Regions from separate parts of the Streptomyces sp. AgN23 genome, predicted to be linked through region 1. Evidence: riboswitches for the same ligand, from Rfam matches in the RefSeq annotation. Region 1 holds a riboswitch; each other region holds the start of a gene.

Region 1 (4,203 bases):
GCGCTGCCGTTGCCGTCGGGGGAAGGGTGCGTGGCCTGGGTCCAGCCCTGGGAACGGTAGAAGGACATGGCCCGGGACGACTGCACGGAGGTGAGCAGCCAGGAGCGGCCACCTGGAGCGTCTTCGGTCACCGCTTCGAGGAGGTCGGCGGGGAGGCCGGTGCCCTGAGCTGCGGGGCGGACGGCGAGTTCATCTATCGCGCGGGCGCCGCACAGCCAGTCGACGGTGCGCTCGGGGCCAAGGCCGGCGGCTGCCTGTGGGTAGCAGCGGCCGGTGGGGAACGGGGCCAGGGTGGTCCCGGCGGTCGCGAAACCGAGGGACTCTTCCCCGGCGAAGGCGAGCGCGGCGGTGAAGCCGAGCCGTCGGACGTTGCTCACCAGCCGCCCCACGAACTCGGCCGCTCTCGCCTCGTCCTCGTTCCAGGGCGGGACGCAGAACGCCGAGACGTAGAGGGAGTGCAAGGCGCCGGAATGGGCGAGCAGGCCCGCGTCCCTGAAGACCTTGATGCGGGTGTTCATCAGGCCGCCACCGATTTCGTGGTGGTCGACACCGGGTGCAGGGCCGCGTATTCCAACGGCGCTGACGGGTCAATGGACACGTTGAGCGGTGCGGGTTCGGCTCCGGCGCGTACGAGGAGGTCGCCGACGGCGGCGATCATCGCGCCGTTGTCTGTGCACAGCTTGAGCGGCGGTACACGTAGGTTGATTCCGGCGGCCTGGCAGCGCTCCTCGGCGAGGGACCGGACACGGGAGTTCGCGGCGACCCCGCCGACCACCACCAGCGTGCCGACCCCGTGCTCGACGCAGGCGGCCACCGCCTTGCGGGTCAGTACGTCCGCGATCGCCTCCTGGAGCGAGGCCGCCCCGTTCGCCACCGGTAGCTCTCGGCCCGGGTGACCCTCGGCCCAGCGGGCGGCGGCTGTCTTCAGCCCCGAGAAAGAGAAGTCGTACGAGCCGGGCAGCGGGCGCGGGAAGTCGACAGCGCGCGGATCGCCTGTGCGCGCCGCCTGGTCGATGGCCGGACCGCCGGGGTACGGCAGCCCGAAGGCCCGGGCGACCTTGTCGAAGCACTCCCCGGCGTCGTCGAGGGTGTCGCCGAGGTGGGCGATCGGGTCGCGGGCCAGGCTGCGGACGCGGAGGAGCGAGGTGCGGCCGCCGGAGACGATCAGGACCATGCAGGGGTTGGGCAGCGGGCCGTGTTCCAGGGTGTCGGCGGCGACATGACCGGCCAGGTGATGAACCCCGTGGAGCGGCACGCCCAGCGCGTAGGCGATGCCCTTCGCACCCGCCAGGCCCACCTGCAACGCGCCGGACAGGCCCGGCCCCGTGGTGACGGCGACGGCGTCGATGTCCGACAGCCGCAGCCCCGCCTCGTCGAGTGCCTGGCCCACGACCGGGCGCAGGGCATGCAGATGAGCGCGGGAGGCGATCTCCGGGACCACTCCGCCGTAGCGGGCGTGCTCGTCCATGCTCGACGCCACCGCATGGCCGAGCAGGACCCCGTCCCGGACGAGTCCCGCGCCGGTCTCGTCGCACGACGACTCGATCCCGAGCACGATCGGAGGGGCCATGCTGCGCCTTCCTGCGAGCCACATGCTGTTGCGAATAGTGTGCAATAAGTCGGGTGGGATGTTAAGCCGAGTTCGGGCTCGCGAGCGATGCCCAGCCAGTGGCATCTGGACATCCCGCTTCCCGAAGTCTCTGCTGCCTCGCCCATCGCGAAGGCGGCGGCAGGCGGCTCGCTGACCCGTACCGCCGGGAACTCCGGGAGCCTCCGAACCCGCCGCCCGTACACCGGCAGCGACCAGGTACGAGGCGCCCTCGGCTTCCTCGGGCTCTGACCGCAGGTGAATGGATGAGGGCTTGGTCCCGTTCGCTCCTCGAACGCGCAGCTCCTGGCCCTCGCCGGGTAAAGTGCGCCCCCGTCGCCCCGACAGCCATCCCTGAGCGCCGCGGACGCTGGGGGCGGAGCAGTTCGGCGACAGCCACCTGTATTCGCCGGAGTGGGAGCGGCACGTCTGCCGTTGATCTGCCTCTGTTAGGCTCCCAACGCCTCCCGCGGGGGAAGTCCGGTGAGAGTCCGGCGCTGACCCGCAACGGTGTGTGCGGCGACCCCTGGTTGTTCGCGTGAGCCCGATCGCCTGTGGGTGGCGCGACCCGTTGACTGCTCGCCGTGGACTGCGAGAGGGGACCGCGCGGCCTTCGTGTCGTACGGGCTGTCTCCTTGCGTGAGGTCCGACCGGCGGCCCTAGGCGAAGGACCGCCCCGACCGTGCGACGCAGCCCCATCCCCGGCCGAATACCCGTACCCCCCTTGGCACTCGGCCTCGGACTGCTTCTCCTCGTGTCGCTCGTGTGCGGTGTCGGCCTCGGGGCCGCAGGGATCGGCTGGGCGGATGTGTTCCGCTTCCTGTGGGCAGGGACCACCGGCGGCACCGTGCATGCCGATGACGCCGCCGCGTACACCATCGTCTGGGAGATCCGGCTGCCGCGCGTCGTGCTCGGGGCCGTCGTGGGCGCGGGGCTCGCGGCCGTCGGGGTCGCCGTGCAGGCCATGGTGCGCAACGCGCTCGCCGATCCGTTCGTGCTGGGCATCTCCTCGGGCGCGGCGGTGGGCGCGAACGCGGTCATCCTGCTCGGGGCGTTCGCCGGGCTGGGTGTGTGGGCGCTGTCGGTGTCGGCGTTCGCCTCGGCGCTCGCGGCCATGGTCCTCGTGTACGCGGTGGCCCGCTCGCCGCACGGCCTGACACCGCTGCGGCTGATCCTGACCGGGACGGCGCTGGCGTACGGCTTCGAGGCGGTCACCACTGTCATGGTGTTCGGCGCGGCCCGGGGCGAGGCGGCCCGTTCGGCGATGATGTGGCTGCTGGGCAGCCTGGGCGGGGCGACCTGGGCGCAGGTGCCGCTCGCCGCGGTGACCGTGGCCGCCGGGTGGGCGTGGCTGCGGTGGCGGGCCGAACCGCTCAATGCACTCGCCATGGGCGACGAGACGGCCGCCGCGCTCGGCGTCCAACCCGCCCGGCTGCGCAGGGAGCTGTTCCTGGTGACGGCAGCGGTGACCGGCACGGTGGTCGCGGTCAGTGGAGCCATCGGTTTCGTCGGACTGATGGTGCCGCACGTCGTACGGATTCTGGTCGGTGCCGACCACCGGAAGGTGCTCGCGGTGGCACCCCTCGCCGGAGCCGTCCTGCTGGTGTGGGCGGACATCCTGTCCCGACTCCTGCTCGCGCCCGCGGAGTTGCCGGTCGGAGTGATCACCGCGGTGGTCGGCGTCCCCGCCTTCCTGCTGCTGATGCGGCGCGGCGGCTACGCGTTCGGAGGCCGGTGACAGATGAGGCTCGACATCGAGGACGTGACGGTCGAGGCCGCCGGGACCCGGCTGGTGGAGGACGTGCGGCTCGCTGCGGACAGCGGGGCGTTCGTCGGGCTCGTCGGTCCGAACGGCAGCGGCAAGTCGACGTTGCTGCGCTGCGTGTACCGGGCACTGCGCCCGGCCGGGGGAGTCGTACGCCTCGACGGGGACGACCTGCACGCCATGGAACCGCGGGCCGCCGCCCGGCAGTTGGCCGCGCTGCCGCAGGAGACGTCCGCCGAGTTCGACTTCACCGTCGCCGAAGCGGTGGCGATGGGACGCCTGCCGCACCAGGGCCGCACGGCCGCCGAGGACCGCGCCGTCTGCGCGCAGGCCATGGACCGCACCGGCGTCACGCACCTCGCCGACCGCGGGTTCCTCGCCCTGTCCGGCGGCGAGAAACAGCGCGTCCTCATCGCCCGCGCCCTCGCCCAGCAACCCCGCGTCCTCGTCCTCGACGAACCCACCAACCACCTCGACATCGCCCACCAGCTGGACATGCTTTCCCTCGTCCGCGACAGCGGGCTGACCGTGCTCGCCGCCCTGCACGACCTCAACCTGGCCGCCGCGCACTGCGATGTCCTCTACGTCATCGCCGGCGGCCGGATCGCCGCCTCCGGACCACCGCACGACGTACTCCGACCCGCCCTGCTCGCCGAGGTGTTCGGAGTGCGCGCGCATCCGGTGCGGCACCCGGAGACCGGCGCGGTCCAGCTCCTGTTCGACCTGCTTCAGCCCGCCAAGTAAGGACTCCCATGCGTAAGTTGCTCGCCGCCGCCCTCTGCCTCGCAGCCACCGTCACCGCAACCGGCTGCGGCGCGAGTGTCGAGTCGTCCAAGGAGGCGAAGTCCCA
Region 2 (4,203 bases), 1.4 Mb from region 1:
ACGACCCCAGTGCCCATCTCCACGGCAAGCTCAGCGGTGAACTCGCGGGCAGCCACTGACCCGACCCGGGGCCGGGGCGTCTTCGTGGACGCCCCGGCCCCGGCCGGTCGTCCGGGTCAGGACGCGGGCAGCTCACCGCGGACCGTACGGGCCGCGGTGACCAGGTTCCGCAGTGAGGAGCGGGTCTCGGGCCAGCCGCGGGTCTTCAGGCCGCAGTCGGGGTTGACCCACAGCCGCTCGGCGGGAATGGCTTTCAGGCCGGTGCGGAGCAGTTCGGCCGCCTCCGGCGCGCTGGGCACGCGCGGGGAGTGGATGTCGTACACCCCGGGCCCGGCCTCGCGCGGATAGCCACGGGCGGCCAGTTCGCGGGCCACCTGCATATGGGAACGGGCGGCTTCCAGGCTGATGACATCGGCGTCGAGGTCGTCGATCGCCTGGACGATGTCGCCGAACTCGGCGTAGCACATATGGGTGTGGATCTGGGTGCCGGGACGTACGCCGCCGGTGGTGAGGCGGAAGGCCTCGGTCGCCCAGGACAGATAGGCGGGCCGGTCCTCGGCGCGCAGCGGAAGGGTCTCGCGCAGGGCGGGCTCGTCCACCTGGATGACCGAGGTCCCGGCCGCCTCCAGGTCGCCCACCTCGTCGCGCAGGGCGAGGGCGACCTGGCGGGCGGTGTCGCCGAGGGGTTGGTCGTCGCGGACGAAGGACCAGGCGAGCATGGTGACCGGCCCGGTGAGCATGCCCTTGACCGGGCGGTCGGTGAGGGACTGGGCATAGGCGGTCCAGCGCACCGTCATCGGCTCGGGGCGGGAGATGTCACCGGCCAGGATCGGCGGGCGGACGTAGCGGGTGCCGTAGGACTGCACCCAGCCGTGCCGGGTGGCGAGATAGCCGGTGAGCTGCTCGGCGAAGTACTGGACCATGTCGTTGCGCTCGGCCTCGCCGTGCACCAGCACATCCAGGCCGGTCTGCTCCTGGAAGGAGATCACCTCCTGGATCTCGGCCTTGATGCGCTCCTCGTACCCGGCCGTGTCGATCCGGCCGCCGCGCAGGTCGGCGCGGGCGGTGCGCAGTTCGCCGGTCTGCGGGAAGGAGCCGATGGTGGTGGTCGGCAGCAGCGGCAGGCGGAGGTGGGCGCGCTGGGCCGCGGCGCGTTCGGCATACGGCTGGGCGCGGCGGGTGTCGGCCTCGGTGACCGCGCCGGTGCGGGCGCGGACGGCCGGGTCGCGGGTGATGGGGGAGTTGGCGCGGGAGGCGCGAGCGGCCCGGTTCGCGGCCAGTTCGGCGGTGATGGTGTCGGTGCCGTGGGTCAGGCCCTTGGCGAGGGTGACGATCTCCGTGGTCTTCTGCCGGGCGAAGGCCAGCCAGCGCAGGATCTGCGGTGCGATGTCCCGCTCGGCCGCCGCGTCGAGGGGGACGTGCAGCAGCGAGCAGGAGGCGGCCACATCGACCCGGTCGGCCAGCCCCAGCAGGGTGCCGAGCCTGGCCAGGGACTTCTCCAGGTCGTTGACCCAGATGTTGCGGCCGTTGACGACACCGGCGATCAGCCGCTTGCGGGGCAGCCCGCCGACGGCGGCCAGCGCGTCCAGATTCGCGGCGGCGGCCTCCGTGAAGTCCAGCGCCAGCCCCTCGACCGGGGCCTTGGCCAGTACGGGCAGGGCCTCGCCGAGGCGGTCGAAGTACGAGGCGACCAGCAGCTTCGGACGGTCGGCGAGGGCTCCGAGATCGCGGTAGGCGCGTCCGGCGGCGTTCAGCTCGGCCGGCGTGCGGTCCTGGACCAGGGCGGGTTCATCGAGTTGCACCCACTCGGCACCGGCCGCCCGCAGATCGGCCAGGACCTCGGCGTACACCGGAAGCAGGCGGTCCAGGAGGGTGAGCGGCTCGAAGTCCGCGGGCGCGCCGGGGGCGGGCTTGGCGAGGAGGAGGTAGCTGACGGGACCGACCAGGACCGGCCGCGCCGCCAGACCGAGGCCGAGGGCTTCCGTCAGCTCCGCGACCTGCTTGGCGGAGTCGGCCGTGAACACCGTGTCCGGGCCCAGCTCCGGAACCAGGTAGTGGTAGTTGGTGTCGAACCACTTGGTCATCTCCAGCGGCGCCACGTCCTGTGTGCCCCGCGCCATCGCGAAGTAGCCGTCGAGCGGATCGGTGGCGACGGCGTCCCGGTGGCGGTCGGGGATCGCGCCGACCATGACGGTGGTGTCCAGCACATGGTCGTAGTACGAGAAGTCCCCCGTGGGAACTTCGTCGATGCCCGCCCCGGCCAGCTGCCGCCAGGTGGTGCGGCGCAGTTCGGCGGCGGTGGCCCGGAGCGCGTCGGCGGGGACGCGGCCCTTCCAGTAGCCCTCGATCGCCTTCTTCAGTTCCCGGTTCGGGCCCTGGCGGGGGTAGCCGTACACGGTGGCCCGTGCTGCCGCGGCTGCGGACTTGGTGGTCACGGAGATCTCCTTCGCGAGATGAATCCCTGAGATCCCGGCGACGGGAGGAGAGCGCGAAGGGTGACAGACCGGACGCCACGACCTCGCGCGGCACGCGCGCGGTCGTCCGACCGGAATGTACGCCGACCCGCCCTCGAGGTCACCGGGTGTCCGCGCACGAGTCGTCCGTACGCGGGCAGATGGCAGGTCTTCGGACTCACGGGCGCGTCCTCTTGGGGAGGACACCTAGTGGCCGTCGCTTCCCAGGTCCCTCTACCGGACCCAGTGCGTATGACGGCGGTCGTTCCCGCTCACCGCTGCGGGGCAGTCCCGGATTCCCACCGGGTTCCCTCTTGCGACGCGTCCCGCCTGGCGGACGGGGCGAACCAGCTGCACCAGCCAGCCTACGGGGCCGTCCGGCGGTGTGCAGGGGGCAGTCCGGTATTCGGGAGGGTGAAGTGGAACACGCGATGGCCGAGGCTACGGCCGGTGCCGCCCGGGCCGTGCACCGGCCGCACCCCGTCCATCAGTGAGATCAGCGGGTCAGCACGCGCCGGAGTCCGACCCGCCCGCCAGATTGACCGGCACGGTGACGAACGAGAACTGGTTGCTGGCGCAGACGCCGGGGAAGGTCGTGTTGCTGGAGTTGTTGACGGTCAGATCGGGTGCGTCGTCCGCGAGGGCGCCGCCCGCGCCGACGGCGAGGGACGCGGCGGTGAGGGCGAGCGTGGACAGGGCGGTCCGGATACGCATGGGAACTCCTTGCTGGGGATCTGCCGCCGGATATGACCGGCTTCGCATGCATGGTGCCCCTTTGGTGAGGCGTTCGCGCCGCACCGTCCCCCCAATGGCGGAAGCCCACCCCCGCCGCCGTCCGGGCGGCCCAAGGCGCGCGTCCGGTCATCCGCCTCCGGTCATCCGCCGCCGCGCCGTCCGTCGTCCGCCGGTGCGGAGGGCGGGCGAGGGCCTCGCCCGGGTCGAGGCGGGGCCTGCACATGGCCTATCGACAATAGAAAATCCGGGCGCAGGTCAGCTTCGACTGTGCCACCAGCGGCATCCAGCAGCACCGCTTCACCGGACCGTTCCTGCACGACGTCCTGGTCTCCGCCGGTCCCGCCTTCGACCCCGCCCGGCGCAAGGACCGCCTGCGCTTCCTGATCGCCGTACGCGGCGCGGACGGCCACCGGGCGCTGCTGTCCTGGGCCGAGATCGACCCGGACTTCGGCCGTGCCCAAGTCCTGCTCGCGGTCACCATCGACGGCACCCCGCTCGACCGGGCGGGCCCGCAGCTCGTCCTGCCCCAGGACCGCTGCGGCGCCCGGTACATCAGCGGCATCGAGGCGATCCGGGTGGACGGCGGATACACCGTCTGGGCCTGACGGCGCTGTGCGGAGCCCGGCGGGCCGGGGCGTCTTCGCGGTGGTGTCAGACCAGCGGACGGTATGCGGTGAGGGCGACGGACAGTGTCACGTCACAGGGCTCGGGCAGCAGCGCGACGCGCTCCTTCAGCCGCTCGCCCTGCTGGTGCCAGGCGTTGGGCCCCATCCCCACCAACTGCGGCACGGCCTGATGGTCCAGCGTCATGGTGCTCCGCGAACGCTCCCGGGCCACCTCGGTGAAATGCGCCGAGAAGCGGTCCGCCAGTCGCTCGTCCTTCTGCTCGTCCACCCGCAGCAGCCCCAGGGCCTCCACCAGCTCGCGCAGATGGTCCGGCCGGGGCGTCACCACCAGCAGCACACCCTCAGGGCGCAGCATCCGTCGCAGCTCGGCCGGATTGCGCGGTGCGAAG
Region 3 (4,203 bases), 6.7 Mb from region 1:
AGGCGATGGTGGCGGTCGGCGCGATCGCCAGCAGCAGCGAGTTCCGCATCCCGGACTTCGCCATCCGCGTGCGCAGCGCCTCCCAGCGCTCCGGCCAGGTGGCCACCGCGTCCGTGTAGTGGTCCGGGTGCAGCACACCGCGCGCGGTGCGGGTCTCGGACCAGGCCGGATGCGGGCCGTGGCGCTCGGCCAGTTCACAGGACGCCTCGTACGCGGCGAGCATGATGCGCTCGGAGATCCGGGTGGAGAGCGCCTTGGCCTCGGGCGAGTCGAACGGCAGCCGCAGCCGGAAGAAGACGTCCTGCAGCCCCATCAGGCCCAGACCCACCGGCCGCCAGCGGGAGTTGGAGGCCCTGGCCTCGTCCGTCGGGTAGAAGTTGATGTCCACCACGCGGTCGAGGAAGGTCACGGCGGTGTGGACGGTGGCGTCGAGGCGCTCCCAGTCGAGCTGCCCGTCCTCGTCCAGGTGCGCGGCGAGGTTGACCGAGCCGAGGTTGCACACGGCGGTCTCGCCGTCGTCTGTGACCTCCAGGATCTCGGTGCACAGGTTGGAGGAGTGGACGACCCTGCCGGGCTCGGCGGTCTGGTTGGCGGTGCGGTTGGCGGCGTCCTTGAAGGTCATCCAGCCGTTGCCGGTCTGCGCGAGGGTGCGCATCATCCGGGCGTACAGCTGCCGCGCCGGGACCTGTTTGACCGCCCGGCCCTCGGCCTCGGCCTTGCGGTACGCGGCGTCGAACTCATCGCCCCACAGGTCCACCAGAGCGGGCGCGTCGACCGGGGAGAACAGCGACCAGTCGGCGTCCGCCTCGACCCGGCGCATGAACTCGTCCGGGATCCAGTGGGCGATGTTGAGGTTGTGGGTGCGGCGGGCTTCCTCGCCCGTGTTGTCCCGCAGCTCCAGGAACTCCTCGAGGTCCGCGTGCCAGGTCTCCAGATAGACGCAGGCCGCGCCCTTGCGCCGGCCGCCCTGGTTGACGGCGGCCACCGAGGCGTCGAGCGTGCGCAGGAACGGCACGATGCCATTGGAGTGCCCGTTGGTGCCCCGGATCAGCGAACCGCGTGCCCGGATACGGGAGTAGGACAGGCCGATGCCGCCCGCGTGCTTCGACAGCCGCGCCACCTGGTGGTAGCGGTTGTAGATCGAGTCCAGCTCGTCCAGCGGTGAGTCCAGCAGATAGCAGGACGACATTTGCGGATGCCGGGTGCCGGAGTTGAACAGCGTGGGGGAGCTGGGCAGATACGACAGCGTGCTGGTCAGCCGGTACAGCTCGGCCACATCGTCCAGCGCCCGCTCCGAGAGGTCCTCGGCGAGCCCGCAGGCCACCCGCAGCAGGAAGTGCTGCGGGGTCTCGATCACCTGACGGGTGATCGGATGGCGCAGCAGATAGCGGCTGTAGAGGGTGCGCAGTCCGAAGTAGCCGAAGCGCTTGTCGGCGCCGTCGGCCAGGGCCCGCTCCACCAGCGCGTCCAGCCGTGCGGCGTGGGCGGCCGCGAACTCCGCGGTGGAGTCGGCCAGCAGGCCCTCGCGGTGGCCCACCTGGACGGAGGTGGAGAAGGAGACCGCGCCCTGCCCGGCCGCCTCCTCCGTGATCGTGAGCGCCAGCAGCCGCGCGGCCAGCCGCGAGTACTCCGGCTCCTCGGCGATCAGCCCGGCCGCCGCCTCGGTCGCCAGGCCACGCAGCTCCGCCTCGTCCGAGCCGGGATGGCGGCCGCGCAGGGCGGCGGCCGCGACCTTGCCGGGGTCGGTGGCGGGCAGATCGGCGGTGAGTCCGGTAAGTGTCCGCAGCAGGGCGGTTCCGGGCGCGTCGTGCGCTGCCTGAGAAACCGCCTGCTCTGAAACCGGATCTGCGGGCGCGATGGTCACTGAGGTGCTCTCCCTCGCTCGGCCGGGGCCACGAGGGGGTGCGATGGGCGCGTACGGGCATGCCGCTGCCGCACTCCTCGTACGTCAGGCACTCCACGCAGCGTCCATCGGCCCAACCCTCGAGGCCGGGGGACGTGTTCACACAGGGCCGTCGGCAGGTGCTCGGACTTACGGGCACGCCGCATAAGCGCACACGTACACCGTTGCGGGACAGTTCCGGATTCTCACCGGATTCCCCTGCGGCGACAGCGAGGACGAGCATACATCTTGTGTCGGCCGACGGACGCACCCCCATATCTTGTGTCGTGAGGTGCGGAGTTTCGCATGAATGTGCTAATGCGTTCCGGAGGTGGCCTGTGACCTGGGGCCCGTGGCGGCCCGTGGCCGGGCGGGTACGCGCGCCCGTGGGCGCGCCCGAGCCCCTGGGCCGGGGCGTGCGCCGCCTGGGCCGGGGCGTGTGCCGCCGGTCGTCACAGCTCCACTGTGAACGCCCACAGGGTGAGCTCCAACGTGGCTATCGGCGACCAGTCCCGCTCCGGGGCCCGCACGAACCCCAGCCGCTCGTACAGCCGGTGGGCGGCGGTCATGGACTGCTGGCTGCTGATCACGATCCGCCGCAGCCCCAGCGCGCGCCCCCGGTCCAGGCAGGCGTGCACCAGCGCCTCGGCCGCCCCGCGCCGCCGCGACTCCGGCCGAACGGCCAGCATCCGGAACTCGCCCTCGCCGGGTCGGGCCAGCTCCGCATACGCCCCGCCGTACACCGCGAACGCCACGGCCCCGAGCACCTCGTCGCTCGCCGCGTCCGCCGCGACCAGCAGCTCGGCCTCGGCGGCCCGGCGCCGGGCGTCGCGCAGGGTGGTGAGATATGGATCACTGTCCCCGAAGTCCAGGAGGCCGTCCCCGAGATACACCTGCGCGGTGAGCTCCCCGATTCCGTCCAGCTCCTCGTCCCGCGCGCGCCTGATCGTGATGTCCATGGCCGCAGTCTGCCGCACACCACTGACAGCGGGGCCGCCATGCGTCACTCGCCGGGCTTCGCCGTCACTCGCCGGGCTTCGCCGTCACTCGCCGGGCTTCGCCGTCACTGGACGGCGGTGCTGATCACTCCGGTGGAGCCCGCGCGCTTGTTGGCGGCGTCGGCCTCCTGATAGGTGAAATAGCGCCGGACCGTGCCGTCCGGCAGCGTCAACTCATAGACGACAACGGGTTGCGGGGCACGTGCCCCTCCGCCGCAGTTGCAGGCCATGGCTGCCGTTCCTTTCCCTCGAGTCCAGTACGGATGGGTGTCAGTCCAGCCACCGCGAGGCGAGCCCGGCGAGGTAGGAGAGCGTCAGGGCGGTCGCCGGGAGGTGGAACCACGCGGTGGTGTGCAGCAAGGAGGCGTAGACGGCGATGGCGCCGGCGACCCAGGTGCTGGTGCACCAGCCGCAGTTGACGAGATAGGAGAACCGGGAGTCGTCGCCGAAGCGGTCGGCGACCCAGGTCCTGAACCCCGCCGCCAGCGTGTCCTTGGTGATGAAGCGGGTGATACGGCAGGTGGTGCCGAGGGCGAGGAGGAATGCGGCGAGGCTCATCGGATCGCTCCCTCCCCGGGTGGTCCCGCACGGGTTGGCACTGCCGATGTCACTCATTAGAGGCACGGTGGAGGACGGCAGGCCATACTCCGGCCGCGGGTTCCCCCGAATAGCGGAGCGCTTGTCATACAAGCTCGCCGCCAGGCGCGCCCAGATGCGCCAAACGAGTGATGGCAGCCCCGGAACCTTGAGCGACGGGGGTGAGCGTGGATAACTGGAAACGTGCCGCCGGGGGTGCCTCATACCTCGTAGGCCATCCAGGAGCCGGGCGTTCGTCCCGTAGCTCCGCTCTCATCCGGCGCATCGATCCCGCGCCCTGACCGGCCGCCCGGCGGCTTTCTGTTCCTCCGGTGCCGGCCTGCCTCGACCGCGCGGCGACGACGAGGCGTTGACCAGCGGCTTGCCCACGACATCGGCATGCCGCCGGCGCATATCGCCCGAACCCTTCCCGGGAGGACCAACCATGACTTCGACCGCTCTCGCGACCGCCGCCCCCACTGCGGCCAACTGGCCCCCGTCGCAGGTGGGGCCGCCGTTGCTGCTGTCCGTGGTGCCCAACTCGGGCCCCGCCGCCGGTGGGAACCTCGTCCAGCTCAACGGGCAGAACCTGCGCAACGTGATCAGCGTGACCTTCGGCGGCGTGCCCGCCCAGATCGTCAGCCAGAGCAGTTCCGGTGGCGGCGGCTGGGATGGTGACTGGGGCGGCGGCTGGGGCGGTGGCTGGGGCGGTGGTGGCTGGCCCGGAGGCGGCTGGCCGGGGAATCC
Region 4 (4,203 bases), 2.9 Mb from region 1:
TCCGGGGCCCGATCCTTCCAGGCGTCCGCCGGCCGGGCGATGGCGGGACCGGAACGGGCGCGGCCTACGTCTACGACCGCGCCTCGTGGGCAGCCGCCCCGGTGCGGGTGAACGAGGGTGAACGGCGGGCGGCCGCGGGGCCCGTCCCGTGGCCCCCTCCTGCAGTCCTCGACCGAGGCCCAACCCCCGTACGACATAGGAAAGTAGGCTTGAATTCATCAGGCTGTGGCACTCCCGCAACCACGTCACCCTGACGCCCTGCTCAGTTCACCTTCCGTTCACCCTGTTTCCTTACGTTCACCGTGCCACTAACGACCTTCGAACTGATTGACCGGGTGTATGGAACACATCACGCTTCTCATCGGGATCGTGATCGTCACGGCCTTGGTGTTCGACTTCACGAACGGCTTCCACGACACGGCTAACGCCATGGCCACCACCATCTCCACGGGAGCACTCGGTCCCAGGGTGGCGGTGGCGATGTCGGCCGTCCTCAATCTCGTCGGCGCGTTCCTGTCCGTGGAGGTGGCCAAGACCATCTCCGGCGGGATCATCGACGAGGACTCCGGTATCCGACCAGAAGTGATCTTCGCGGGGCTGGTCGGCGCGATCCTGTGGAATCTGGTGACCTGGCTCGCCGGGCTCCCGTCCAGTTCCTCGCACGCCCTGTTCGGCGGCCTGATCGGCGCCACCGTGGTCTCCGTCGGGCTGGACGGGGTCAACGGCGACGCGATCGTCATGAAGGTCCTGATCCCCGCCGTCGCCGCGCCGGTCGTGGCCGGCATCGCCACGGTGGCCGCCACCCGGCTCACCTACCGGCTCGGCCGCGGCCGAGCCGCGGAGGACACCGCGAAGGGCTACCGCGCGGGGCAGATCGCCTCGGCCGCCCTCGTCTCCCTGGCCCACGGCACCAACGACGCCCAGAAGACGATGGGCGTGATCACCCTGGCGCTGGTCACCGGGGGCGTGGTGGCACCCGACTCCGACCCGCCGCTGTGGGTCATCGTCTCGGCGGGCCTGGCCATCGCGCTCGGCACCTACCTGGGCGGCTGGCGCATCATCCGCACCATGGGCAAGGGCATCACCGACATCCAGCCGCCGCAGGGCTTCGCCGCCCAGACCGGCGCCGCGACCGTCATCCTCGCCTCCTCCCACATCGGCTTCGCGCTGTCCACCACCCAGGTCTGCTCCGGCGCCGTCATGGGTGCGGGTGTCGGCCGTAAGGGCGCGGTGGTGCGCTGGTCGACCGCCGGCCGCATGGTGGTCGCCTGGGTGCTGACCCTCCCGGCCGCGGGCCTGGTGGCGGGCGCCGCCGCGCTGCTGGCCGACCAGGGGAACGCGGGGATCACCGCGGTGGCCGTGCTCGCCGTCCTGGCCTGCGGGGCGATCTGGGCGCTGTCGCGCCGTAAGCCCGTGGACCACACCAACGTCAACGAGGTCGACGCACACGAGCCGGTGGGCGTCGTCACGGCCGCCCTGCGGTCCGTGGCCCCGCCGCCCGCGGGTGCGAAGCCCTCCGCCCCCGAGAGCGCGGTCGAGGCCGCCCCCGAGAGCGGCATCGCCGAGCACACACGCGAGCAGACCCCCACCCCCGCCGCCGCGAGCAGCACCATCCGTTAAGGAGCCACGGAACATGAGCATCGACTGGGCGGCACTCGGCCAGGTCTTCGGCGTCAGCCTCGTGGTGACGGTCGGCATGGTGGGCGTCTTCACCCTGGGCATCCTCGGTACGTCCCGTAAGGCGGCGCCGGAGCAGGGCGGCACGGCCGCCGCGTCCGGTGGCGCGGCCGGCGCCTCGGCGCTCGCGCGCACCGGCGCGTACACCTGTTTCGCGCTGTGCGCCGCGGCCGTGGCGTACGGCATCTATCTGATCGTCGCCTGAGGCTCGCGTCCTCATCGACCCACCGGCCGCCGGATGGTGGTGCTGACCAGCGCCGACCGTCCGGCGGCCGCCTCGTGTGCGGCCGCCGTCTGTGGGGCTCGGCACACTCGGGCGACTTGGGTCATATGCGAGTTGACGGCCATTCGCGGCCCATGGTGGACTTCCCGAGCCAAACGGCGGCAGGAGAGGAAGCCGGTGAGAATCCGGCGCGGTCCCGCCACTGTCACCGGGGAGCACTCTCCCATCGCCTGTATGGGGTCACGGCTCGACCGTACGGTTCGCTTCGTACGCGGGGCTGGAAGACCGGGAGGGGCGCGGATCCGGGAGCCAGGAGACTTTCACCGCCGGTCAGTCGAACCAGGGCGCGGACCCTGAGTGAGGACATACCGCCATGCCCGGCACCGCCACGTCGTCAGCCTCCTCTGTCCCCACTGGCTCTTCCGGCCCCTTCGGCCCCCCTGGCCCCTTTGGTTATGTGTCGTCGCGCCGAGGCGTGACGGCGGCCTGACGGATGCGTGCCGATCACGCCTCGTTCGCGTGCGGTGCGGCCCTCGGCTTCCTCGGCGATCTCGCCACGGGCGATCCGCGCCGCGGCCATCCGGTCGCCGCGTTCGGGCGCGCCGCCGCGGCCGCCGAGCGCCGGCTGTGGCGTGACCACCGCGGATACGGGGCCCTGCACACCGTGTTGTGCGCGGGCGGCGCGGCCGCCGGTGCCGCGCTGCTGACCCGTGTCGTACGGGCCCTCGGCGGGCGCGGCGGCGCGGAGGCCGCCCTGACCGCCGCCGCCACCTGGGCCGTGCTGGGCGGCACGACGCTGGGCCGTGAGGCACGGGCCGTCGGCGGGGCCCTCGCCGCGGGTGACCTCGACCTCGCCCGGGAGTGGCTGCCGCATCTGTGCGGCCGCGATCCGCAGGCGCTGGACGGGCCGCAGATCGCCCGCGCGGTCGTCGAATCGGTCGCCGAGAACACCTCCGACGCCGTCGTGGGCGCGCTGGTGTGGGGCGCCGTGGGCGGCGTGCCGGGGCTCATCGGCTTCCGCGCCATCAACACCCTGGACGCCATGGTGGGCCACAAGTCGCCGCGCTACCGGCGGTTCGGCTGGGCGGCGGCCCGTCTGGACGATGTGGCCGGCTGGCCCGGTGCGCGCCTTACGGCGGCCCTGGCGACACTCGCGGGCCCCGATCCGCGCGGTGCGCGGCGCGCCTGGCGGCGCGACGGCCGGCGCCATCCGAGCCCGAACGCGGGCCCTGTGGAAGCGTCGTTCGCGGGCGCGCTGGGGATACGGCTGGGCGGCACCCTCACGTACGGCGGCCGGGTCGAGCACCGGCCGGTGCTCAACTCCGGCGGGCGGCCGGTGGAGTCGGCCGACATCCAGCGGGCGATACGGCTGTCGCGGCGCGTCGGCGTCCTGGCGCTCGGGGTGTCCGTGGCGGCCCGGCCGGTCCTGAGGGCGTTGACGGGGCGGCCCCGGGCCGCTGGAAGGGGCGGTGGATGAGCGGGATACGCGGTAAGGGCGGCACGGACGGTTCCGGGGCGCGGGGCGGGGGCCTGCTCGTCGCGGGCACCACCTCCGACGCGGGCAAGAGCGTCGTGACGGCCGGGATCTGCCGGTGGCTCGCCCGTAAGGGCGTCAGCGTGGCCCCCTTCAAGGCGCAGAACATGTCGCTCAACTCCTTCGTCACCCGGGAGGGGGCGGAGATCGGGCGGGCCCAGGCCATGCAGGCCGCCGCCGCGCGCGTCGAGCCGAGCGCGCTGATGAACCCGGTCCTGCTGAAGCCGGGCAGCGACCGCAGCAGCCAAGTGGTGCTGCTGGGCAAGCCGGTGGGCGAGCTGAGCGCGCGCGGGTACTTCGGGCGATCGGGGCCCGCGGCGAACCCGCCGTCGGACGCGGACTCCCCCGGGCGGACGCGGGTCTCGGGGCGGGAGGCGCTGCTGGGGACCGTCACGGAGTGCCTGGAGGAGCTGCGACGCACCCATGACGCGGTGATCTGCGAGGGCGCGGGCAGTCCGGCCGAGATCAATCTGCGCCGCACCGACATCGTCAACATGGGGCTGGCGCGCGCCGCCGGGCTTCCGGTCGTGGTGGTCGGGGACATCGACCGCGGTGGCGTCTTCGCGTCCTTCTTCGGCACCACCGCGCTGCTGTCGGCGGCGGACCAACGGCATGTGGCCGCCTATCTGGTGAACAAGTTCCGCGGCGATGTGAGCCTTCTGGAGCCCGGTCTGGACATGCTGCGCGACCTCACCGGGCGCCCGACCGTCGGTGTGCTCCCGTTCGCCCACGGGCTGGGGATCGACGAGGAGGACGGGCTGCGGGTGTC

Evidence for each region. A riboswitch is a leader RNA that binds a small molecule or an ion and turns the genes downstream of it on or off. The one in region 1 is predicted to bind cobalamin.
Region 2: linked by a shared signal. The riboswitch ahead of metE (5-methyltetrahydropteroyltriglutamate--homocysteine S-methyltransferase) and the one ahead of AS97_RS00795 (iron ABC transporter permease) in region 1 are both predicted to bind cobalamin.
Region 3: linked by a shared signal. The riboswitch ahead of AS97_RS29860 (ribonucleoside-diphosphate reductase subunit alpha) and the one ahead of AS97_RS00795 (iron ABC transporter permease) in region 1 are both predicted to bind cobalamin.
Region 4: linked by a shared signal. The riboswitch ahead of AS97_RS13275 (cobalamin biosynthesis protein) and the one ahead of AS97_RS00795 (iron ABC transporter permease) in region 1 are both predicted to bind cobalamin.

The regions. Positions count from the first base shown of each region.
Region 1 is NZ_CP007153.1:161,744-165,946, reverse strand. Features, by position in the region: gene AS97_RS00810 (GNAT family N-acetyltransferase) at 1-518, opposite strand, end outside; gene tsaD (tRNA (adenosine(37)-N6)-threonylcarbamoyltransferase complex transferase subunit TsaD) at 518-1,570, opposite strand; gene AS97_RS00800 (hypothetical protein) at 1,658-1,840, shown strand; cobalamin riboswitch at 2,023-2,159, shown strand; gene AS97_RS00795 (iron ABC transporter permease) at 2,271-3,326, shown strand; gene AS97_RS00790 (ABC transporter ATP-binding protein) at 3,330-4,097, shown strand; gene AS97_RS00785 (ABC transporter substrate-binding protein) at 4,106-4,203, shown strand, end outside.
Region 2 is NZ_CP007153.1:1,592,124-1,596,326, reverse strand. Features, by position in the region: gene AS97_RS06945 (SulP family inorganic anion transporter) at 1-59, shown strand, start outside; gene metE (5-methyltetrahydropteroyltriglutamate--homocysteine S-methyltransferase) at 117-2,435, opposite strand; cobalamin riboswitch at 2,599-2,820, opposite strand; gene AS97_RS06935 (hypothetical protein) at 2,958-3,167, opposite strand; gene AS97_RS46950 (hypothetical protein) at 3,431-3,793, shown strand; gene AS97_RS06930 (putative RNA methyltransferase) at 3,840-4,203, opposite strand, start outside.
Region 3 is NZ_CP007153.1:6,859,844-6,864,046, forward strand. Features, by position in the region: gene AS97_RS29860 (ribonucleoside-diphosphate reductase subunit alpha) at 1-1,864, opposite strand, end outside; cobalamin riboswitch at 2,000-2,143, opposite strand; gene AS97_RS29865 (GNAT family N-acetyltransferase) at 2,335-2,841, opposite strand; gene AS97_RS29870 (hypothetical protein) at 2,946-3,110, opposite strand; gene AS97_RS29875 (hypothetical protein) at 3,151-3,438, opposite strand; gene AS97_RS29880 (IPT/TIG domain-containing protein) at 3,902-4,203, shown strand, end outside.
Region 4 is NZ_CP007153.1:3,033,141-3,037,343, forward strand. Features, by position in the region: gene AS97_RS13265 (inorganic phosphate transporter) at 340-1,620, shown strand; gene AS97_RS13270 (hypothetical protein) at 1,634-1,882, shown strand; cobalamin riboswitch at 2,021-2,241, shown strand; gene AS97_RS13275 (cobalamin biosynthesis protein) at 2,394-3,377, shown strand; gene AS97_RS13280 (cobyric acid synthase) at 3,374-4,203, shown strand, end outside.